2 regions of the Streptomyces sp. NPDC058525 genome follow, and region 1 is predicted to be linked to the other one. Evidence: predicted binding sites of a transcription regulator. Region 1 holds the regulator's gene; the other holds the start of a gene.
What was found. The regulator HspR, encoded in region 1, represses chaperone genes until heat shock. The targets are predictions, from matches to a motif close to TTGAGNNNNNNNNNCTCAA.
Positions count from the first base shown of each region.

Region 2: the regulator HspR is predicted to act here: its motif matches at 10,240-10,258, upstream of lon (endopeptidase La).

Region 1 covers NZ_JBHXNP010000001.1:192,736-204,417, forward strand. Annotated here, with positions in the region: gene dcd (dCTP deaminase) at 65-652, shown strand; gene ACFWP3_RS00940 (phosphoribosyltransferase) at 649-1,152, shown strand; gene ACFWP3_RS00945 (Yip1 family protein) at 1,224-2,171, opposite strand; gene ACFWP3_RS00950 (hypothetical protein) at 2,426-3,424, shown strand; gene ACFWP3_RS00955 (heterodisulfide reductase-related iron-sulfur binding cluster) at 3,517-5,871, opposite strand; gene ACFWP3_RS00960 (sugar transferase) at 5,982-6,518, opposite strand; gene dnaK (molecular chaperone DnaK) at 6,749-8,599, shown strand; gene grpE (nucleotide exchange factor GrpE) at 8,599-9,246, shown strand; gene dnaJ (molecular chaperone DnaJ) at 9,286-10,467, shown strand; gene ACFWP3_RS00980 (heat shock protein transcriptional repressor HspR) at 10,470-10,934, shown strand; gene ACFWP3_RS00985 (helix-turn-helix transcriptional regulator) at 11,032-11,682, opposite strand, start outside.
Region 2 covers NZ_JBHXNP010000024.1:4,646-16,327, forward strand. Annotated here, with positions in the region: gene ACFWP3_RS14325 (multifunctional oxoglutarate decarboxylase/oxoglutarate dehydrogenase thiamine pyrophosphate-binding subunit/dihydrolipoyllysine-residue succinyltransferase subunit) at 1-2,151, opposite strand, end outside; gene ACFWP3_RS14330 (ATP-binding protein) at 2,411-3,490, opposite strand; gene ACFWP3_RS14335 (response regulator transcription factor) at 3,487-4,227, opposite strand; gene ACFWP3_RS14340 (glycoside hydrolase family 3 protein) at 4,355-6,124, opposite strand; gene ACFWP3_RS14345 (TetR/AcrR family transcriptional regulator) at 6,260-6,940, shown strand; gene ACFWP3_RS14350 (hypothetical protein) at 7,263-7,817, opposite strand; gene ACFWP3_RS14355 (hypothetical protein) at 7,854-9,251, shown strand; gene ACFWP3_RS14360 (sulfurtransferase) at 9,301-10,176, shown strand; gene lon (endopeptidase La) at 10,281-11,682, shown strand, end outside.

The DNA.
Region 1 (11,682 bases):
GGCCGGGCGCGCGGGTGCCGCTCTCGATTGGGGGTGGCCCGCACGCTCTGCGTATCCTCGGGACGTGCTTCTCTCTGACAAAGACATCCGGGCCGAGATCGACAGCGGACGGGTTCGCATCGACCCGTTCGAGGAGTCGATGGTGCAGCCCTCCAGCATCGACGTACGCCTCGACCGGTTCTTCCGGGTGTTCGAGAATCACCGGTACGCCCACATCGATCCGGCGATCGAGCAGGCGGACCTGACCCGGATGGTGGAGCCGGAGGGGGACGAGGCCTTCATCCTGCACCCCGGGGAGTTCGTGCTCGCCTCGACCTACGAGGTCATCTCGCTGCCCGACGACATCGCCTCCAGACTGGAGGGGAAGTCCAGCCTGGGCCGCCTCGGTCTGGTGACGCATTCGACCGCCGGGTTCATCGACCCCGGGTTCTCGGGTCACGTGACCCTGGAGCTGTCGAACCTCGCCACGCTGCCGATCAAGCTCTGGCCGGGCATGAAGATCGGGCAGCTGTGCATGTTCCGGCTCAGCTCGCCGGCGGAGTTCCCGTACGGCAGCGAGCGCTACGGGTCCAGGTACCAGGGCCAGCGCGGGCCGACCGCCTCGCGCTCCTTCCAGAACTTCCACCGCACCCAGGTGAGGCACGACGCATGAGTGACAACGCAGTGCGCGAGAATCTTGACTACGAGGGGTTCGGGCGGGCTGTGCGCGAGCTCGCGCAGACCATCGCCGACGACGGGTACGAGCCCGACATCATCCTGAGCATCGCCCGCGGCGGGGTGTTCGTCGCCGGCGGGCTGGCGTACGCGCTCGACTGCAAGAACATCCACCTGGTGAACGTGGAGTTCTACACGGGCGTGGGCACGACTTTGGAGATGCCGGTCATGCTCGCGCCGGTGCCCGAGGCGATCGACTTCACCGACAAGAAGGTCCTCATCGCCGATGACGTGGCCGACACCGGCAAGACCCTGAAGCTCGTCCACGACTTCTGCCTCGGCCACGTCGCCGAGGTGCGGTCCGCCGTCATCTACGAGAAGTCCCACTCGCTCGTGAAGTGCGAGTACGTGTGGAAGAAGACCGACGAGTGGATCAACTTCCCCTGGTCGGTCGAGCCGCCCGTCGTGCGGCGTGAGGGACAGGTTCTCGACGCATAGTCACGCACCATGCGTGAGGGCCCGCCGTGCGTTGTTGCGCGGCGGGCCCTTTCGTGTGCGTGACCGGGCGGTCAGATCGTGCCCAGCTTGATGATCGACAGCAGCGCGATCAGCTGGATCGCGGACGCGCCCAGGGCCTTCGGCCACGGCAGGTCGTGGGACTTGCCGATCAGCGCCGTGAACAGGGCGCCCGCCGCTACCCAGGTGGCCCAGCCGAGGACCTGGACCAGCCCGTTGTCGCCGCCCAGGAACACGGCGAAGATCAGGCGCGGGGCGTCCGTCAGCGACATGACCAGCATGGACAGGCCCACGGTGGGCTGCCAGGAGCCGTCGCCGCCCAGCTGGCGGGCCAGGGTGTGGGTGACCGCGCCGAGCAGCAGCCCGCAGATCACGAAGGCCGCCCCCGCCGAGAGGACGATCGGCACGGCCTTGGAGAGGGGCGCGTTGATCACGTCCTGGCGGGCGTCGTCGAGGCCGAAGACCGCGAGGAGCCCGTAGAGGAAGGTCACGGCCAGCGCCGGACCCCAGACGGCGTAGTCGCGCATCTGGAGGAAGGTCTGGCCCGGCCGCGTCACGATGCCGCGCAGGAGCTCCTTCCACGGCAGCCGCGGGCCGGACGGGGCGGCCGCGGCCGCGCCCGCCTGGTACGTCGCGCCCTGGCTGTACGGGTCCTCGCCGACGGCGAAGACCTGGGTGTGCCCCGGGTTGTCGTTGGTGTAGCCCCCGTGACCGCCGTGGCCGCCCTGCCCGCCGCCCTGACCGCCGTGGCCGCCGCCCTGGCCCCCGTGGCCGTACGGGGCCTGCGGGTGCTGCTGCTGGCCGTACGGGTCGAAGTACTCGGGCTCGCCGTGTCCCCCGGCGCCTGGCTGCGGCCACTGCTGCTGCGGCGGCGGGCCCGCGGGAGGGTAGGGCTGCTGGCCGTACGGAGGCGGTTGCTGCTGTCCGTACGGCTGCTGCCGCGGAGGTTGTTGCGGGGTGCGGTTGTTGTCCCGGCCGCGTCCGATCCTGAATCCAGCCACGTGATCGAAAGTACCTGGTCCTGCCGCGCCCCGTGGACGGGCGGCCGGAAGAAGGGGCCTTTGCGGCTGACCTGTGACATCCCCTAGGGGACGACAGGGTGTCCGTTTTACGTGTCTGCGTCGAAGTCTGTGGGCCTTCGTTACGTTGCCGACGGAATACCCACATATCCGGCCCGTAGCTTCGTGTCTGCCGACGCCCCGCAGAGCAATCGCAGAGCACGAGTACGAGCACGAGCACGAGAAGAGCACCCGTCATGCGCAGCACCCGCCGCACCACCCTCCGTACCGCCGCCGTCCTGACCGGCGCGGCCGCCGTCCTGGCCCTTCCCGTCGGGTCCGCCTTCGCCGACTCCCCGGCCGTTACGGAGCCGGAGGTGCTGCCCGGTATCGAGCAGCCGCAGCAGCCGCAGCAGCCGCAGGTCGACCCGTCCGTTCCGCCGGTGAAGCCCGCCCCGCCGGAGAAGCCCACCACCCTGCCGGCCAAGCCGACCGCCGGCGTCCGGGCGTACATCACCACCGTGAAGCTGGCCGACGGCTCCGTGGCCAAGGTCTACAAGCTCGGCGCGAACCACTTCGAGGCGGACATATTCGCCGGCTCCACGAAGCTCGACACCCTGGTCAGCAAGGGCGCCGCCGCCTCGTACGGCCAGAGCAACGGGCTGCACGTCGTGCTCCAGCCGAACGGCACCGTGACCTCCTGGATGGCGGGCGGGGAGAAGCCGAAGCCGGTCGAGAAGCCGAAGCCGCACGTCAAGCCCGAGGTCAAGAAGGAGAGCTCGGTGCGGATCACCATGCCCGACGGCCGCATCGCCAAGCTGGTCGACGGCCCGAAGGGCAAGCGCGTCGACTTCTCGATGCCGAACGGCAACGTCCTCGGAAGCATCGACCTGAAGCACCCGAGCACGCTGAACGACGGCTGGACGTACAAGCTCGTCCAGGACGGCAAGCGCGTGAAGTTCGTCGTCATCGACGGCAAGGGCGGCGGGAACAGCTGGGTGTACGACTTCGACGGCAGGCTGATCGAGCAGTACACCGTGAAGAAGGACGTGAAGAAGAGCGGGGTGAAGGGCGAGGCGAAGCCCGCCGCCGTCGCCGGGAAGGTCGCGCCCAAGGGCGGGGTCAAGGCCGGCGCGGAGGGCGTCGCCGAGCCGACGGGCGGCGACACCCCGAAGCTGGTCGCCGCGGGCGGCGGGATGGCCGCGGCGGGCGCGGCCGGCCTCGGCTTCGCGATGCTGCGCCGCCGGTCCTCCTGACCGACCGGGGCGAGCGGGTGTGACACACGCCGAACGGCCGGTCCCCCGGGAGGGGACCGGCCGTTCGGCGTGTGGTGCGGGGTGGCCGCGTACTACTTGGCTTCCTCGGGCTTCGGCTCAGCCGCCTCAGCCGCCTCAGCCGCCTCAGCCGTCTCGGCCGCAGCGGCCTTCTCGGCCTCGACTTCGACTTCGGCCTCGGCCTCATCGGCCTCCGCCTCGACCTCGACCTCGGCCGGCTCCGGCGTCTTCACCGAGTCCAGCAGCAGCTGCGCCACGTCCACGACCTGCACGGACTCCTTCGCCTTGCCGTCGTTCTTCTTGCCGTTCACCGAGTCGGTGAGCATGACGAGGCAGAACGGGCAGGCGGTCGACACGATGTCCGGGTTGAGGGACAGCGCCTCGTCGACGCGCTCGTTGTTGATGCGCTTGCCGATCCGCTCCTCCATCCACATCCGCGCGCCGCCGGCGCCGCAGCAGAAGCCCCGCTCCTTGTGGCGGTGCATCTCCTGCTGCCGCAGCCCCGGCACGGCCGACATGATCTCGCGCGGCGGCGTGTAGACCTTGTTGTGCCGGCCCAGGTAGCACGGGTCGTGGTACGTGATCAGGCCCTCGACCGGCGTCACCGGCGTCAGCCGGCCCTCGTCGATCAGGTGCTGGAGCAGCTGCGTGTGGTGGATGACCTCGTACTCGCCGCCCAGCTGCGGGTACTCGTTCGCGATGGTGTTGAAGCAGTGCGGGCAGGTCGAGACGATCCGCTTCGCCGACTTCGGCTTACGGGTCGAAGGATCTTCATCGTCTTCGCCGAACGCCATGTTCAGCATGGCCACGTTCTCCTGGCCCAGCTGCTGGAACAGCGGCTCGTTGCCCAGGCGGCGCGGCGAGTCACCGGTGCACTTCTCGTCGCCGCCCATGATCGCGAACTTGACGCCCGCGATGTTCAGCAGCTCCGCGAAGGCCTTCGTGGTCTTCTTGGCCCGGTCCTCCAGGGCGCCGGCGCAGCCGACCCAGTAGAGGTAGTCGAACTCGGAGAGGTCCTCGGCGTCCTTCCCGATGATCGGGACCTCGAAGTCGACCTCCTTGGTCCACTCGACGCGCTGCTTCTTCGCCAGGCCCCAGGGGTTGCCCTTCTTCTCCAGATTCTTGAGCATCGTGCCCGCCTCCGACGGGAACGCGCTCTCGATCATCACCTGGTAGCGGCGCATGTCGACGATGTGGTCGATGTGCTCGATGTCGACCGGGCACTGCTCCACGCACGCACCGCAGGTCGTGCAGGACCACAGCACGTCCGGGTCGATGACGCCGTTCTCCTCGGCCGTCCCGATCAGCGGGCGCTCGGCCTCGGCGAGGGCGGCGGCCGGGACGTCCTTCAGCTGCTCCGCCGTCGCCTTCTCGTTGCCCTCCATGTCCTTGCCGCCGCCGGCGAGCAGGTACGGGGCCTTGGCGTGCGCGTGGTCGCGCAGCGACATGATCAGGAGCTTCGGGGACAGCGGCTTGCCGGTGTTCCAGGCCGGGCACTGCGACTGGCAGCGGCCGCACTCCGTGCACGTGGAGAAGTCGAGGATGCCCTTCCAGGAGAACTGCTCGACCTGCGAGACGCCGAAGACGTCGTCCTCGCCCGGGTCCTCGAAGTCGATCTGCTTGCCGCCGCTGGTCATCGGCTGGAGGGCGCCGAGCGCGGTCGCGCCGTCGGCGTTCCGCTTGAACCAGATGTTCGGGAAGCCGAGGAAGCGGTGCCAGGCGACACCCATGTTGGTGTTGAGCGAGACCACGATCATCCAGATCAGCGAGGTGCCGATCTTGATCATCGCGGTGAAGTAGATGGCGTTCTGCAGGGCGCCGAGCGAGAGCCCCTTGAAGGCCAGCACGAGCGGGTACGACACGAAGTACGCCGGGTCGTACGAGTCCACGTGGTGGATCGCGCCCTCGAGGCCGCGCAGCGCGAGGATGGCGAGGCCGATGGTCAGGATGATGTACTCGACGAAGTATGCCTGCCAGGCCTTCGAGCCGGTGAAGCGCGACTTGCGGCCCGCCCGGGAGGGCAGGTTGAGCAGCCGGATCGCGATGAGGACGAGGATGCCCACGACCGTCATCAGGCCGATGAACTCGATGTACATCTCGAACGGCAGGAAGCCGCCGATGACCGGCAGCGTCCAGTCGGCCTGGAAGAGCTGCCCGTAGGCCTGCGCCAGCGTCGGCGGCAGCGTCAGGAAGCCGACGGCGACGAACCAGTGCGCGAAGCCGACGATGCCCCAGCGGTTCATCCGGCTGTGGCCCAGGAACTCCCGGACCAGGGTGATCGTTCGGGCCTTCGGGTCGTCCGTACGGCTGCCGGCCGGTACGGGCTGGCCGAGCTTCACGAAGCGGTAGATCTGCGCCACGGCTCGGGCGAGCAGCGCGACGCCGACCACGGTCAGGACCAGCGACACGATGATCGCGGCGAGTTGCATGGGAGGGCTCCTCGGGCGGCACTTACTAAGCGGTAACTTATGAAGTCAAGGCTTGAGGTTACCCATTCCCGACGCCGCAATGTAGCTGAGCGTGCGGTGATCTGTGTCGCTCAGGGCTGCCTATGTCGGTAGGCCGCCCGTGGAGTCTGCGCCAGGATCGCGAGGTCCATCCCGAGCCAGTGGTTCTCCACATAATGCAGGTCGAGCAGGGGCATCTCCTCCCACGGTAGGTCCGAGCGGGCGCTCACCTGCCACAGGCCGGTCATTCCGGGGCGTACGAGCAGCCGCTCGGGCCGGTCCGTACGGGGCTCCGGGCGCGGCCCGACCAGCGACATCTCGCCCCGGAGCACGTTGACCAGCTGCGGCAGGGCGTCGAGGGCGCACCGCTCGACGGCCTCGCCGGCGCCGCCCGCGCCGTCGGTGCGCAGCCGCCAGGTCAGGAACGGCCGCCCGGCCAGGCCCGCGGCGGGCTCCCGTACGAGGACCCGGCCGCCCTGGGTCACGTACAGCAGCGCGGCGGCCAGGGCGAGCGGGACGGCCGCGACGGCGAGCAGGAGCGCCGCGCCGACCAGGTCCACCACCCTTTTCGCCGGCGGGGCGGTGGGTACCCGAACCCGGGGCCGGGGGGCGGTGAGTGTGAGCGGCATTCCAGCACCGTGCCGGACGCCTCCCGGCGGGGTGGGGTGGCGCGCGGTCGGCGGGGTCGGGGGAACCCGTTCGGGCGCGGCTGGATTCGCGTCGGAGGGGCTGGAGAGCGGCAAGGTTGCGCGTAAGGATGGGCTAAAGGTTGAGTCGAGCCGACTCAGTTCCGTTGACGTCGGCGCGGGTGTGGGGCATCCTTGAGTCTGTTGCACTCAAGTCAGCTGGAGGAATCGAAATGGCACGTGCGGTCGGCATCGACCTGGGCACCACTAACTCCGTCGTCAGCGTTCTGGAAGGCGGCGAGCCCACCGTCATCACCAACGCCGAGGGCGCCAGGACCACGCCGTCCGTCGTCGCCTTCGCCAAGAACGGCGAGGTCCTCGTCGGCGAGGTGGCCAAGCGCCAGGCGGTCACGAACGTGGACCGGACCATCCGCTCCGTCAAGCGCCACATGGGCACTGACTGGAAGATCAACCTGGATGGCAAGGACTTCAACCCGCAGCAGATGAGCGCCTTCATCCTGCAGAAGCTGAAGCGCGACGCCGAGGCGTACCTGGGCGAGAAGGTCACGGACGCGGTCATCACCGTCCCGGCCTACTTCAACGACTCCGAGCGCCAGGCGACGAAGGAGGCCGGCGAGATCGCGGGCCTGAACGTCCTGCGTATCGTCAACGAGCCGACGGCCGCCGCCCTGGCCTACGGCCTCGACAAGGACGACCAGACCATTCTCGTCTTCGACCTCGGTGGCGGCACCTTCGACGTGTCGCTCCTCGAGATCGGCGACGGCGTCGTCGAGGTCAAGGCCACCAACGGTGACAACCACCTCGGTGGTGACGACTGGGACCAGCGCGTCGTCGACTACCTGGTGAAGCAGTTCGCCAACGGTCACGGCGTGGACCTCTCCAAGGACAAGATGGCGCTCCAGCGCCTGCGCGAGGCCGCCGAGAAGGCGAAGATCGAGCTGTCCTCCTCCACGGAGACCTCGATCAACCTGCCCTACATCACGGCCTCCGCCGAGGGCCCGCTGCACCTGGACGAGAAGCTCACGCGCTCGCAGTTCCAGCAGCTCACCGCGGACCTGCTCGACCGCTGCAAGACCCCGTTCCACAACGTCATCAAGGACGCCGGCATCCAGCTGTCCGAGATCGACCACGTGGTCCTGGTCGGCGGCTCCACCCGCATGCCGGCCGTCGCCGAGCTCGTCAAGGAGCTCACCGGCGGTCAGGACGCCAACAAGGGCGTCAACCCGGACGAGGTCGTCGCCATCGGCGCCACCCTCCAGGCCGGTGTGCTCAAGGGTGAGGTCAAGGACGTCCTGCTCCTCGACGTGACCCCGCTGTCCCTCGGCATCGAGACCAAGGGCGGCATCATGACCAAGCTCATCGAGCGCAACACCACGATCCCGACCAAGCGGTCCGAGATCTTCACGACGGCCGAGGACAACCAGCCGTCCGTGCAGATCCAGGTCTACCAGGGCGAGCGCGAGATCGCGGCGTACAACAAGAAGCTCGGCATGTTCGAGCTGACCGGCCTGCCGCCGGCCCCGCGTGGCGTCCCGCAGATCGAGGTCTCCTTCGACATCGACGCGAACGGCATCATGCACGTCACGGCCAAGGACCTTGGCACGGGCAAGGAGCAGAAGATGACCGTCACCGGCGGCTCCTCGCTCGGCAAGGACGAGGTCGACCGCATGCGCCAGGAGGCGGAGCAGTACGCGGAGGAGGACCTGCGCCGCAAGGAGGCCGCCGAGTCCCGCAACCAGGGCGAGCAGCTCGTCTACCAGACGGAGAAGTTCGTCAAGGACAACGAGGACAAGGTCCCGGCCGAGGTCAAGACCGAGGTCGAGGCCGCCGTCACCGAGCTGAAGGACAAGCTCAAGGGTGACGACACCGCCGAGATCCGCACCGCGACCGAGAAGCTCGCCGCGGTCAGCCAGAAGCTCGGCCAGGCCATCTACGCCGACGCCCAGGCCGCTCAGGGTGCCGCCGGTGCCGCTCCCGGTGACGCCGGTCAGGCCAAGGCCGACGACGACGTCGTCGACGCCGAGATCGTCGACGACGAGAAGCCGAAGGGTGGCGCTGCCTGATGTCGGAGGAGACCCCGGGTTTCGACGAGAAGCCCGAAGTCCCCGCCGACGGCACGCCCGACGAGCCGAAGGCCGCCGACTCCGCGAAGGAGGAGGCGGCCCCGGCCGGGGACGCGGCGCAGGACGTGGCGCTGCTCGCGCAGCTGGACCAGGCCCGTACGGCGCTCGGTGAGCGCACCGCGGACCTCCAGCGGCTCCAGGCGGAGTACCAGAACTACCGCCGCCGGGTGGAGCGGGACCGGATCGCCGTCAAGGAGATCGCGGTCGCGTCCCTCCTGACGGAACTGCTCCCGACCCTGGACGACATCGGCCGGGCGCGGGAGCATGGCGAGCTGGTCGGCGGCTTCAAGTCGGTGGCCGAATCGCTGGAGACCGCCGCGGCGAAGATGGGGCTGCAGCAGTTCGGCAAGGAGGGCGAGCCCTTCGACCCGACGATCCACGAGGCCCTGATGCACTCGTACGCGCCGGACGTCACCGAGACGACCTGCGTGGCGATCCTGCAGCCGGGGTACCGGATCGGCGAGCGTACGATCCGCCCCGCGCGGGTCGCGGTGGCCGAGCCCCAGCCGGGCGCGGCCCCCAAGTCGGAGTCCGCGGAGGGCGAAGCGCCGTCGGACAAGGACGCGGATGCCCCCGACAAGGGCTGAAGCTGAACCAGTAGCGGTACGAGAGGAGGGACACCGGGGATGAGCACGAAGGACTTCGTCGAGAAGGACTACTACAAGGTCCTCGGTGTCCCGAAGGACGCGACCGAGGCCGAGATCAAGAAGGCGTACCGGAAGCTCGCGCGCGAGTTCCACCCGGACGCCAACAAGGGCGACGCCTCGGCCGAGGAGCGCTTCAAGGAGATCTCCGAGGCGAACGACATCCTCGGCGACGCGAAGAAGCGCAAGGAGTACGACGAGGCGCGCGCCCTGTTCGGCAACGGCGGCTTCCGCCCGGGACCGGGCGGGGCCGGCGGCTCGTTCAACTTCGACCTCGGCGACCTCTTCGGCGGTCAGCAGCAGGGTGGCCAGGCCGGCGGCTTCGGCGGCGGCCTGGGCGATGTGTTCGGCGGCCTGTTCAACCGCGGCGCCGGCCCGGGTGCGGGCACCCGCACCCAGCCGCGCCGCGGCCAGGACATCGAGTCGGAGGTCACCCTCTCCTTCACGGAGGCGGTGGACGGGGCCACGGTCCCGCTCCGGATGTCCTCGCAGGCCCCCTGCAAGGCCTGTTCCGGAACCGGCGACAAGAACGGCACCCCCCGGGTGTGCCCGACCTGCGTCGGCACCGGCCAGGTCTCGCGGGGCAGCGGCGGCGGCTTCTCGCTGACCGACCCCTGTGCGGACTGCAAGGGCCGCGGCCTGATCGCGGAGACCCCCTGCGACGTCTGCAAGGGCAGCGGGCGCGCCCGCAGTTCGCGCACCATGCAGGTCCGGATCCCGGCGGGCGTCTCCAACGGCCAGCGGATCCGGCTGCGCGGCAAGGGCGCTCCGGGCGAGCGCGGCGGTCCCGGCGGTGACCTGTACGTCGTCGTGCACGTGGACTCCCACCCGGTGTTCGGCCGCAAGGACGACAACCTGACGGTGACCGTCCCGGTGACCTTCGCCGAGGCGGCCCTGGGCGCCGACATCAAGGTCCCGACCCTGAACGGCCCCTCGGTGACGCTGAAGCTGCCGCCGGGCACCCCCAACGGCCGCACCATGCGGGCCCGCGGCAAGGGAGCGGTCCGCAAGGACGGCACCCGCGGCGACCTGCTGGTGACGGTGGAGGTCGCGGTCCCGACCGAGCTGTCGGACAAGGCCCGCGAGGCGCTGGAGATGTACCGCGATGCGACGGAGTCGCAGGACCCGCGTACCGCGCTGTTCGAGTCCGCGAAGGGAGCATGACCATGGACGGCCGCCGACGACAGTCCTCCCGCCTGGGCGGGGGCTACCAGCTCACCGATGAGACCCCGGTCTACGTGATCTCGGTGGCCGCCCAGCTCTCGGGCCTGCATCCGCAGACCCTCCGTCAGTACGACCGCCTGGGCCTGGTCTCCCCGGACCGGACGGCCGGCCGCGGCCGGCGCTACTCGGCCCGCGACATCGAACTGCTCCGCACGGTGCAGGCGCTGTCGCAGGACGAGGGCATCAACCTGGCGGGCATCAAGCGGATCATCGAGCTGGAGAACCAGGTCGCCGCGCTCCAGCAGCGCGTGGCCGAGCTCTCCGCGGCGGTGGACGGCGCGGCCGCCACGCTCCGGGCCCGCGAGGCCCAGGTGCACGCCTCGTACCGGCGCGACCTGGTTCCGTACCAGCCCCCGCAGCCGGGCAACGCCCTGGTCGTGTGGCGCCCCAAGCGCCCGATGGACTGACGGCGGACCGGCGGTTTTCAGCCAGCGCAGGCATGGGGAAGGCCCCCGCCCGGGAACGGGTGGGGGCCTTCCGTTTGTGTGGGCCGGCAGTGGGTAGTCAGAGCTGCCGGTGTTCCGGGGTGTCGAGGATCCCGGACTGGGCGATGAGGAAGCCGAGTTGGGCGCGGCTGCCGCTGCCCAGGTAGGCGGCCAGCTTGGCGATGTGCGCCCGGCAGGTGCGTACGTTCATCCCCAGGCGGCGTGCGATGGCCTCGTCCACGTGCCCCTCGACGAGCAGCTGGGCGATGGTGCGCTGCACGCCCGAGATGCCGTCCGGGGCGTGCGTGTACGTCACTTCCTCGCTCAACGGCACGGCGCGGCGCCACAGTTGCTCGAAGACCTTGATGAGATAGTCGACCAGTCCCGGGTGCCGCAGCTCCAGTGCCACCGTCCGGTCGTCGCTCGCGGGGATGAAGGCCACCGTGCGGTCGAAGATCATGAGACGCTCTATGAGCTCCTCAAGTGTGCGGATCTCCACCTTCCCCGTGGAGATCCGGTCCACGTAGGCGAGCGTGCCCTGGCTGTGGCGTACCGTGTGCTGGTAGAGCGTGCGGATGCTCACCCCCCGGTTGAGCAGCGGCGCAGCGCGCTCCAGTGCCTCGGTGAGGATGAAGCTGGGCCGGGCTCCGCCCGGTTGTACGGTCAAGGCCTCGGTGTGGCACTCGGCGGTGGCCAGGTCGAGGGCCGCGTTGATCTGCTCGAAGCCCTC
Region 2 (11,682 bases), on a different contig from region 1:
CACACCCTGGCCCGCGAAGGCCGCGTCGCCGTGCAGGGCGACGGGCAGGACCGTGAAGTCCGTGCCGCCCTTGTTGATGATGTCCTGCTTGGCGCGGGCGACACCCTCCAGGACCGGGTCGACCGCCTCCAGGTGCGAGGGGTTCGCGACGAGCGAGACCTTGATCTGCTCGCCGTCCAGGCCGGTGAAGGTGCCCTCGGCGCCCAGGTGGTACTTGACGTCGCCGGAGCCGTGCATGGACTTCGGGTCGAGGTTGCCCTCGAACTCGCGGAAGATCTGCGCGTACGACTTGCCGACGATGTTCGCGAGCACGTTCAGGCGGCCGCGGTGGGCCATGCCGATGACGACCTCTTCGAGGCGGGCCTCGGCGGCCGAGTCGATGACGGCGTCGAGCAGCGGGATGACGGACTCGCCGCCCTCCAGCGAGAAGCGCTTCTGGCCGACGTACTTCGTCTGCAGGAAGGTTTCGAAGGCCTCGGCGGCGTTCAGGCGGCGCAGGATGCGCAGCTGCTCCTCGCGCTCCGGCTTGGAGTGCGGGCGCTCGATGCGGTCCTGGATCCAGCGGCGCTGCTTGGGGTCCTGGATGTGCATGAACTCGACGCCGGTGGTGCGGCAGTACGAGTCGCGCAGCACGCCGAGGATGTCGCGCAGCTTCATCATCGACTTGCCGGAGAAGCCGCCGACCGCGAACTCGCGCTCCAGGTCCCACAGGGTGAGGCCGTGCTCGGTGATGTCGAGGTCGGGGTGCTTGCGCTGCTTGTACTCCAGCGGGTCGGTGTCGGCCATGACGTGGCCGCGGACCCGGTAGGAGTGGATCAGCTCGAAGACGCGGGCGGCCTTGGTGACGTCGTCGTCGTGCGAGGCGTCGATGTCCCGGTTCCAGCGGACCGGCTCGTATGGGATGCGCAGGGCCTCGAAGACGTCGTCGTAGAAGCCGTTCTCGCCGAGCAGCAGGTTCGCGACGATGCGCAGGAACTCGCCGGAGGCCGCGCCCTGGATGACCCGGTGGTCGTAGGTCGAGGTCAGGGTCATGACCTTGGAGATGCCCAGCTTGTTCAGGGTGTCCTGCGAGGTGCCCTGGAACTCGGCGGGGTAGTCCATGGAGCCGACGCCCATGATGACCGACTGTCCGGGCATCAGGCGGGGCACGGAGTGCACGGTGCCCAGGCCGCCGGGGTTGGTCAGCGAGACGGTGACGCCGGTGAAGTCGTCCATCGTCAGCTTGCCGACACGGGCGCGGCGGACGATGTCCTCGTAGGCCTGCCAGAACTCGAAGAAGTTGAGGGTCTCGGCCTTCTTGATGCCGGCGACGACGAGCTGGCGGTCGCCGTTGGGCTTCACCAGGTCGATCGCGAGGCCGAAGTTGATGTGCTCCGGCTTGACCAGGGTCGGCTTGCCGTCCTTCTCCGCGAAGGAGTGGTTCATGGCCGGCATGGCCTTGATCGCCTGCACCATCGCGTAGCCGATGAGGTGGGTGAAGGAGATCTTCCCGCCTCGAGCGCGCTTGAGGTGGTTGTTGATCACGATGCGGTTGTCGAACAGCAGCTTCACCGGGACGGCGCGGACGGACGTGGCCGTCGGGACGTCGAGGGAGGCGTTCATGTTCTTGGCCACGGCGGCAGCCGGGCCGCGGAGCGTCACCAGTTCCGGGCCCGCGGGGGCCTCGGTGGCGGGCGCGGCCTGCTTGGCTACGGGAGCGGGAGTGGCGGGCGCGGCCGGTGCGGCGGCCGGGGCCTGGGAGGTGACAGTCACAGCAGGGGCACCAGAGGGGGTGGCAGGAGCAGGGGCAGGAGCTGACACGGGCGTGGGCGCGGGGCTCGGGGCGGCAGGGGCCGCGGCGCGCGCCGCCCCCGTGGCGGCGGCGTCGACGGCCTGCGGAGCTGCGGCGACGGCGGCGGCCTGTGCGGAGGCGCCGTCCGTCGTCGGGGACTTCTTCGGCTCTTCGGCCTTGACCGGAGCGGCAGCGCCCCCCGGCTTGTAGTCGGCGAAGAAGTCCCACCAGGCCCGGTCGACCGAGTTCGGGTCCTGGAGGTACTGCTGATAGATCTCGTCGACGAGCCACTCGTTGGCACCGAAGCCTGAGGCAGGGGTCTTCCCGCCCTCTGCTGCTTCGGTCGTGGTGCTCGGGTTACTGGGGGACTGTGGCGACACGGCGGCAACCGCCCTCTTCCGCTTCACAAGGTATGGACAGCGGGAATAAAGGCTACGCCTCCTCGGCCGCGAGATGCAGACCGGGCGGGACATCCGTCGCGTAGGTCACATCGAACGGCGGGTTTCGCTGCCTGGAATGGCGGGAAACAAGCGTGGTTCGGGTAGGGGGCACCGAGGTTGCGGCCCCCTTGGCTTCGCACCCCTGACGGACCCCGGGTACGTGTGGCCGAGATCATGTCCTTCCCACTCGAACCCTACGTCAACGTGACGCCTGGGAGCTGCCCGGGAGCGTGACAAGGATGCGGCAGCCCCGTGACGATTCGGCCACGCCGATATGCCCTCCGTGCAGCTCCACGGCCCAGCGGGCGATCGCCAGGCCCAGCCCGGTGCCGCCGTCGCCGGCCCGGGCGCTGCCGCGGTTGAACCGCTCGAAGACCCGGTGCCGCTCCGCCTCCGGGATGCCGGGACCTTCGTCCCGCACCTCCAGCGCCAGCGCGCCCGGTGCGTCGCCGGCCCGGGCGCGGACGGTGACCCGGCCGTGCGGGGGGCTGTGCTTGACCGCGTTGTCGATCAGGTTCGCGACGACCTGGTGCAGCCGTTCGGCGTCCGCGTAGGCCGTCAGTTCGGGCGGGAACACGTCGAGGTGCAGGTGTACGTCGTTGCGTGTGTGGCCGCCCGAACCGGAGAGCAGGCCCGGCCGTCCGGCGGCCGCCAGCCCCGACTCCTTCAGCACGCCCGACAGGTACGGCCACACCTCGAAGCGGCGGGCCTTCAGCGGGACCACCCCGTTGTCCACCCGGGACAGGTCCAGCAGGGTCTCCACGAGGCGGCCGAGGCGCTCGGTCTGCTTGAGCATCGTGCGCATGGTCTCCGGATCGGCGGCCGAGACCCCGTCCACCACGTTCTCCAGCACCGCCCGCAGCGCGGAGATCGGCGTGCGCAGCTCGTGCGAGACGTTGGCGACGAGCTCCTTGCGGTGCCGGTCCACCGCCTCCAGGTCGTCCGCCATCAGGTTGATCGTCGAGGCCAGGTCGCCCAGCTCGTCGCGGCGTCCCGCCCCGCGCACCCGCCGGGTGTAGTCGCCGTGGGATATCGCCCGGGCCACCCGCGTCATGTCGTCCAGCGGAGCCGTCAGGCTGTGCGCCACGAACTGGGTGATCAGCATCGAGGCGATCACCGAGAAGACCGTGATGAACCGCAGCTCGGTGTCCGTGCGCAGGGCCACCAGCAGCAGCCCCGTCGTGATGAAGACCGAGACCACCACGAGGGTGCCCAGCTTGGTCTTGATCGAGAACGGCGAGAAGGGCCGCAGCCCCGGTCCCGGATGCCGGCCGCTCATGCCTGCGCCGGTGTCTCCAGGGCGTACCCGACGCCGTGGACGGTACGGATCCGCTCCGCCCCGATCTTCCGCCGCAGGGCCTTGATGTGGCTGTCGACCGTACGGGTCCCGGACGCGTCGGCCCAGTCCCACACCTCGGCCAGCAGCTGCTCCCGGGACAGGACCGCCCGCGGGGTCCCGGCCAGGCACACCAGCAGGTCGAACTCGGTCGGCGTCAGGTGCACGTCCTCGGTCTGCACCCGGACCCGGCGCTGCGCGTGGTCGATCTCCAGATCGCCCAGCCGCAGGGTCGCACCGCGCGGGGTGTGCGCGGCCTGTGTGGCCCGTTCCACACGCCGCAGCAGTACGTGCACCCGCGCGGCGAGCTCGCGGATGGAGAACGGCTTGGTCATGTAGTCGTCCGCGCCGACCCCGAGACCGACCAGCAGGTCGGTCTCGTCGTCGCGGGCGGTGAGCATCAGCACCGGGACCGGCCGCTGCGCCTGGACCCGGCGGCAGACCTCCAGTCCGTCGAAGCCCGGCAGCATCACGTCCAGGACCAGCAGCTCGGGCAGCCAGCTCTCGGCCGCGGCGACGGCGGCAGGGCCGTCCGCTGCGGTCTGGACCTGGAAGCCCTCGGCGCGCAGCCGGGCCGCGATGGCCTCGGCGATGGTGTGGTCGTCCTCGACGACGAGCACGCGCCGCTGTGCGCCGGGGGTCGCCGAGGCGCCGTTGTGGGTGGTGTTCGTCTGTTCCATGTCCCGGTCCGCCCCTGAAGATCTGCGTGGTGGGGTGCAGCGTAGAGGAGGCACCGGCCTGCGGCTATGCGGGGTTCGGACAGGGCATATGTGCTGATGATCCGGGTTGGGGGAGGGATGTACCGGCCTACAGGGACAGCCCGTGGCCGTGTGCGAACACCGGGTCCTCGGTGTCGTTCGGGACGTCGGGTCGGGAGGCCTCGACGGCCTTCATCGAGCGCGGGAGCTCGAAGGGGAGGCGTCCTTCGGGGACCGCCCGGCCGAAGGCCACGTCCAGCAGGGCGGCGTCCGAGGCGCCGTAGTCGGCGATCAGCGACGCGGCCCGCGCGGCGATCTCCGGGATGACGGCGGCCCGTTCCAGGTTGATGCAGACGAGGGTCGGCACCTGGTCGAGCAGGGCCAGGATCCCGGCGAGCTCGGCCTCCGGGAAGGCCAGCGAGCCGGAGTGGAAGAAGGACTCGAAGATGTTCTCCCTCGGCTCGTACGGGGTGCGCAGGCGCAGCACGGCCAGGTCGGCCCCGGCCGGGTCGGCGACGACCTCGCCGTACTCGGCGGCCACGGCCTCGTCGACGTTGCGCACGTAGAGCCTCGGCCGGGGGGCCGACTTCGCGGAGAGCGGAATAATTCGCTCCGGATTCGTCAGGACCGTGAGCGAGCGGCGCTGGGCCGCCGCGCCCAGGGCGGTGAAATCGGCCCGGCCCACCGTCTCGGCCGCCGCGTCCGCGTCGACGTACGGGTTCTCGAACAGGCCCAGCCGGAACTTCTCGCGCAGCAGCCGCCGTACCGACGCGTCGATGCGGGACTCCGCGATCCGGCCGGAGCGGACCAGCTCCACGACCACCTCGGGGCACTGCTCGCCGCCGAACTGGTCGCAGCCGGCGTCCAGCGCGCGCGCCGCGCGCTCCGCCACGCTCAGGTGCTCCAGGCCCCAGGCGCGCGCCGGGTGGCTCTCCCCGAAGATCGAAGAATCGGTGATCAGGCCCCAGTCGGTGCAGACGATGCCGTCGAAGCCGAGCTCCTCGCGCAGCAGGCCGGTGACCACGCCCTTGTTGAAGCCGAAGCCGACCTCCTCCCAGTCGGTGCCGATCGGCTGGCCGTAGTACGGCATCATCTGCGCGCATCCGGCGGCGATCGCAGCCTTGAAGGGCTCCAGGTGGTGCTCGCGCATCCCGCCCGGGTAGACCTGCTCCTTGCCGTGCGCGAAGTGCGGGTCCTCGCCGTCCTTCTGCGGGCCGCCGCCCGGGAAGTGCTTGACCATGGCCGACACGGACTCGGGGCCGAGCTCGGGGCCTTGCAGGCCGCGCACGTACGCCCGTACGAGCTCGGCGGTGAGCCGGGCGTCGGAGCCGAAGGTGCCGGTCTGGCGGGCCCAGCGCGGCTCGCTGGCCAGGTCGATCTGCGGGTGCAGTGCGACGCGGAAGCCGACGGCCAGGTACTCGCGGCGGACGGTGTCGGCGAAGCGGAACACCAGCTCCGGGTCGCCGATGGCGGCCAGGCCCAGGGCCTCGGGCCAGGCGGAGAAGGCGCCGGAGTTGAAGGAGGCGCCGACGTTGTCGGTGAAGGCGTGGCGCGGGTCGGTCGAGAGGGTGACCGGGATGCCGAGGCGGGTGGCCGCGGCCATCTCCTGGACGGTGTTCTGCCACCCGGCCATCTCGCGGGCCCCGTAGGTGCCGAGCAGGTTGAAGTGGGTCAGGAGCCGGTCGCCGATCAGCTCGGGCGTGGTGAAGGGGAGCATCGAGCCGTCGGTCTCGGTGACCGGGGTGCCGTCCGCGTTCATCATCAGCATGGAGTGGAAGAGCTGGCCGGCCTTCTCCTCCAGCGTCATCCGCGACAGCAGGTCCTCCACGCGCCGGTCGAGGGGGAGCGAGGGGTCTTTGTAGGCGGGGGTCGCGTTCATCGGGAGGCTCCTGGGAGGCGGGGACGACCGGGGGCCCAAGGTAGACGCGAAAACCGTGTACCCACTAGGTTTTCGGAAGTGACCTGGATCACTCCGCGCCGGTGGCCGCAAAAGGCACGGCCTAGGGTGGTCCGCATGGCACAGGACAAGGGGCGAGCGGCCCCGAAGGCCGCGGGCCGGGGCACCTACGCGGTGGGCGACGCCCGCCGGCAGAAGATCCTCGACACCGCGGTCGAGCACTTCGCGCAGTGGGGCTTCCACGCCTCCTCGCTGGCCCGGATCGCGGCCGACTGCGGGATCACCCAGGGCGGGCTGCTGCACCACTTCCGCAGCAAGGAGGACCTGCTGCTGTCCGTGCTGGCGCAGAGCGAGCGGCACGACATCGAGCGGCTGTTCAGCCGGCCCGCCGCGACGGTGGCCGCGCACTTCGCCACCGTCGTCGCCCTCGCCGCCGACAACGCGCGCAGGCCCGGCCTCGTCCGGATGTTCAACACCCTCGTCGGCGAGTCCGGCAACCCCGGGCACCCCGCCCACGCCTACTTCCGGGAGCGCTACGCCCGCGTGCTCGGCTACACCGTCGACCTGCTGGAGGCCGGGGTCGCCCGCGGCGAACTGCGCCCCGGCACCGACTGCGAGGGCGTCGGCCGCGAGACCCTCGCGGTCATGGACGGCCTGCAGATCCAGTGGGTGCTGGCCCCCGACAGCGTGGACATGCCGGCCCTGCTGCACGCCTGCCTGGACCGGCGGCTGCGGGAGATCTCGGTCGCGGGGACGGGGCTGCCGAAGCCCGGGGCGGCGGGGCTCGCGGTTCCCTAGGCGGGCGGGGCTCGCCGTCCCCTTAGGCGGACGGGGTCGCCGATCCCCGGCCGGGTGGGGATCGCCGTCGCCTGGCCGGGCGGGGGCTCGCGTTCCCTGGCCGGGTGGGGATCGCCGTCGCCTGGCGGGGCGGGGGCTCGCCGTTCCCAGGGTGGGCGGGGCTCGCCGTTTCCCCGGCCGGGTGGGCTCGTGCCCTGGCCGGGCGGGGCTCGCCGTTTCCCCGGCCGGGTGGGCTCGTCCCCTGGCCGGGCGGGGCTCGCGTTCCCTGGCCGGGTGGGGCTCGCCGTTTTCCCGCCGTGACCGCCGCCGCCTCGCCCGGGCCCTAGCCAGCGGCCGTGAACGGGGGCAGGGCGTCCAGCACCTTCTTCAGGGCCGGGGCCAGGGCCTCCTGTTCGGCGGCCACCTCGAAGCCGCCGTGCACGAACGCGTACGTGAACCCGTCGTACACCGTCGTGTCGCCCGTGGCGATCCTCGGCAGCCGCGCGAAGTCCGCCTCCCGCAGGGCCGTGCGCAGGGCGGCCAGTCCGGCTTCCGGCAGCTTCCCGGTGCCCTCCGGCTCGGCCTTGGCGTCCAGCCGCGTCCACGAGCCGTCGCCCTTGACGATGAGGGTGTGCGTCCGGCCGGCGTAGCCGCCGCTGCGGGTGGCCCGGACCAGGGTCTCCGTCGGGGCCGGGGAAGCCGTCGTGGGAGCGGGCGCGGACGTCGGCGCCGACGTGGGGGTGGCCCCGGGGCCCGTCTCCGCCGGGGTCTGCGGGCCGCTCGCCGGCGGCCGGCCGTCGACACCACCGGATTCGGACGGTCCGCATCCGGCCAGAGCCGCGGCCAGAACCGCGATCGGCACCGCCGCCGTCACCGCCACCACTCGGAGCGCTCGCACACCCACCTCCGCAGGTACTCCGTCCGAACCCCGAGTATGGAGTCCCCGCACCCGATCCGACAGCACCCGGAGGCAGCCATCCGCCGCATCGCCCCCTGGCGCGTGCTCCCGCCGCTGCTCGCCGCCCTCCTCGGCCTGTGGGGTCTGGAGCGCGGCGGCAGCATGTGGCGCGACGAGTCCGTCACCTGGCAGGTCGCCCACCGGCCGCTCGGCGGGCTCTGGGACCTGCTCGGCCAGGTGGACGCCGTGCACGGCCTGTACTACCTGCTCATGCACGGGGCATTCCTCGCCTGGGACGGCGGCCTGTGGGCCCTGCGGCTGCCCTCCGTCGCCGCCACCGCCCTCGCCGCCGCCGGAGTGGCCGTGATCGGGCACCGGCTCGCGGGGGAGCGGGCCGCGCTGCTCGCCGGCCTCGCGTACGCCGTGCTGCCGCCCGTCCAGATGTACGCGCAGGAGGGCCGCTCGTACGCCCTCGTCGCCGCGGCCGTGGTGTGGGCGACGTACCTGATGCTGCGCGAGCGGTGGACCGCCTACGCCGCGGTCCTGCTGCTCGGCTGCTGGCTGCACGAGTTCGCCGTACTGGCCCTGCTCGCGCACGCCGTCCCCGCCTGGCGCTCGCGCGGCTGGCGCATCGCCGCCGGCGCCGTCGTGCTCCTGCTGCTGCCCCTCGCCCTGGTCAGCGCCCGGCAGGCCGAGCAACAGCTCGGCTGGCTCGGGCGGCCGTCCTGGCAGGACTGGGTCGCGTACGGGGTGCTCGCGGGCGCCGCGCTGCTGCTCGCGCGCGGCTCCGGCGGGCGCGACCAGGCCGGCCTGGTCCGCGTGGCCCTGCCCCTCGCGCTGCTGCCGCCCGGCCTGCTGATGACGCTCTCGCTGGTCCACCCCTGGTACGTCGACCGGTACGTGCTCTACGCGCTCGCCGGGCTCGCCCTGCTGGCCGGCGCCCGGCTGGCCACGGCACGCGGCTGGTGGCCGTGGCTGCTGGTCGCGGCCCTGCTCGTGCCCGCCGGCTGGTGGTCGGTGTGGCTGCGCACCCCCGAGAGCCGCAAGGACGACGTGCTCGCGGTGGCCGCCGCCGTCCGCGAACGGGCCCGGCCGGGCGACGCCGTGCTCTTCCTGCCGTCCCGGCGCCGCGAATGGCTGCTGTCCTCGCCCGACGTCCTCGACGGGCTGCGCGACATCGCCCTGGACCGCTCCCCGCAGGCCTCGCACAGCCTCCAGGGCACCGAACTGCCCTCGGCCGAGATCCGCGCCGCGCTCATCGCCTCCCCCCGCGTGATCGCCCTGCTCGACCCGGCCGGCCAGCCGCTGGACCCGTACCCGCGCGAGGCGGTGAAGCGGCAGACCCTGGCCGCCTGGTTCGACCTGTGCTCGGTCACCGAGGTGCGGGGCGCCCGCGTCGCGCTGTACGCCCGCCCGGGCGGCTGCCCGGCCTGAGGGGGGCGTGCGGCAGGATCGTGGCCCCACCCTGCCGAGGAGCCGCCGCATGACCCCCAACACCCCCAACTCCCCCAACTCCCCCGAACCGTCCGGACCGCTCGTCGGCGCCGACTGGCTGGCCGGACGGCTCTCCGCGCCCGGACTCGTCGTCCTCGACGCCTCCGTGGGCGCCCACCGCGGCGCCGCCCACCGGATCCCCGGAGCCCGCCCCTTCGACCTCGACGGGGACCTCTCCGACCACGACGCCCCAGCCCCGCACACCATGCCCACGGCCGCCCGCTTCGCCGAGGCGATGCGGGACCTCGGCGTCGACGACACCGACACCGTCGTCGTCTACGACGGCGCCGGCGTCTACTCCAGCGCCCGCGCCTGGTGGATGCTGCGCGCCATGGGCTTCGACCGCGCCGCCGTCCTCGACGGCGGACTGCCCGCCTGGACCGCCGCCGGCCTGCCCCTGGAGGCCGCCCGCCCCGCGTACGACGGCCCGCGCGGCTCCTTCACCGCCCGGCCGCGCCCCGGGCTGCTGGTCGGCGCCGACGCCGTCGCCGCGGCTCTGGCCGACCCGGCCGCCGCCGTCCTCGACGCCCGCACCCGCGAGCGCTTCACCGGCGCCGCCCCCGAACCCCGCCCGGGCCTGCGCGGCGGCCACATGCCGGGCGCGCTCAACCTGCCCTTCGGCGACCTCCAGCGGGACGGCGGCCTGATGCGCCCCGCGGCGGAGCTGCGCGAGGCCTTCGCGGCGCTGGCGGGGGACCGGGAGCGGCTCTACTTCAGCTGCGGCTCCGGAGTCACCGCCTGCGTCCTCGCCCTCGGCGCCACCCTCGCCGGCTACCGGCACACGGCCGTGTACGACGGCTCCTGGAGCGAGTGGGGCCTGCCCTCGGACGAGCGCCCGGTGGCCGCCGGCCCCGCCGGGGGATAGCCGCACACGCTGCGTTCGCCCCAGGCGAACGCAGCGTGGGGAACAACAGGCGGCGCAGATGCATTGAGTCGGCATAGCTCAACTTCACTGCCGGAGGGTTGATCATGGCTTCGACGTCCGTAACGCTCACTCTGCCCGTGCTGCCGCTCGACGACGAGGTCGTGCTGCCCGGAATGGTCGTTCCGCTGGACCTGTCCGACGCCGAGGTGCGCGGGGCCGTGGAGGCGGCCCAGGCGGCGGCGGGCAACAGCAAGCCCCGGGTCCTGCTCGTGCCGCGGATCGACGGGAAGTACGCCGGGACCGGGGTGCTCGGGACGGTCGAGCAGGTGGGCCGGCTCTCCGACGGGGACCCCGGCGCCCTGATCCGCGGCCGGGGCCGCGTCCGCATCGGCGCCGGGACCACCGGCCCCGGCGCCGCGCTCTGGGTCGAGGGCGAGACTGTCGACGAGCACGTGCCGGACCCGCTGCCGGGAGCGGTCGCCGAGCTCGTCAAGGAGTACAAGGCGCTCGCCACCAGCTGGCTCAAGAAGCGCGGAGCCTGGCAGGTCGTCGACCGGGTCCAGCAGATCGAAGGGGTCTCGGCCCTCGCCGACAACTCCGGCTACTCGCCGTTCCTGACGGTCGAGCAGAAGGTCGAGCTGCTGGAGACCGCCGACCCCGTCGCCCGCCTCAAGCTGGCCGTCAAGGCCCTCAGCGACCACCTCGCCGAACAGGACGTCGCCGAGTCCATCGCCAAGGACGTGCAGGACGGCGTCGACAAGCAGCAGCGCGAGTTCCTGCTGCGCCGCCAGCTCGAAGCCGTCCGCAAGGAACTGCGCGAGCTGGGCGGGGAGAAGGACGGCGAGGAGTCCGACGACTACCGCAGCCGCGTCGAGGCCGCCGACCTCCCCGAGAAGGTCCGCGAGGCCGCCCTCAAGGAGGTCGACAAGCTCGAGCGGGCCAGCGACCAGAGCCCCGAGGGCTCCTGGATCCGCACCTGGCTGGACACCGTCCTCGAGCTCCCCTGGAACGAGCGCACCGAGGACCGATACGACATCCAGGGCGCCCGGGCCGTCCTCGACGCCGAACACGCAGGGCTCAGCGACGTCAAGGACCGCATCACCGAGTACCTCGCGGTCAGGAAGCGGCGCACCGAGCGCGGCCTCGGCGTCATCGGAGGCCGCCGCGGCGGGGCCGTGCTCGCACTCGTCGGGCCGCCCGGCGTCGGCAAGACCTCGCTCGGCGAGTCCGTGGCCCACGCCATGGGCCGCAAGTTCGTCCGCGTCGCCCTCGGCGGCGTACGGGACGAGGCCGAGGTGCGCGGACACCGCCGGACCTACGTCGGCGCCCTGCCCGGCCGCATCGTCCGCGCCATCAAGGAGGCCGGGTCGATGAACCCGGTCGTGCTCCTCGACGAGATCGACAAGGTCGGCTCCGACTTCCGCGGCGACCCGGCCGCGGCCCTGCTGGAAGTCCTGGACCCGGCGCAGAACCACACCTTCCGCGACCACTACCTGGAGGTCGAGC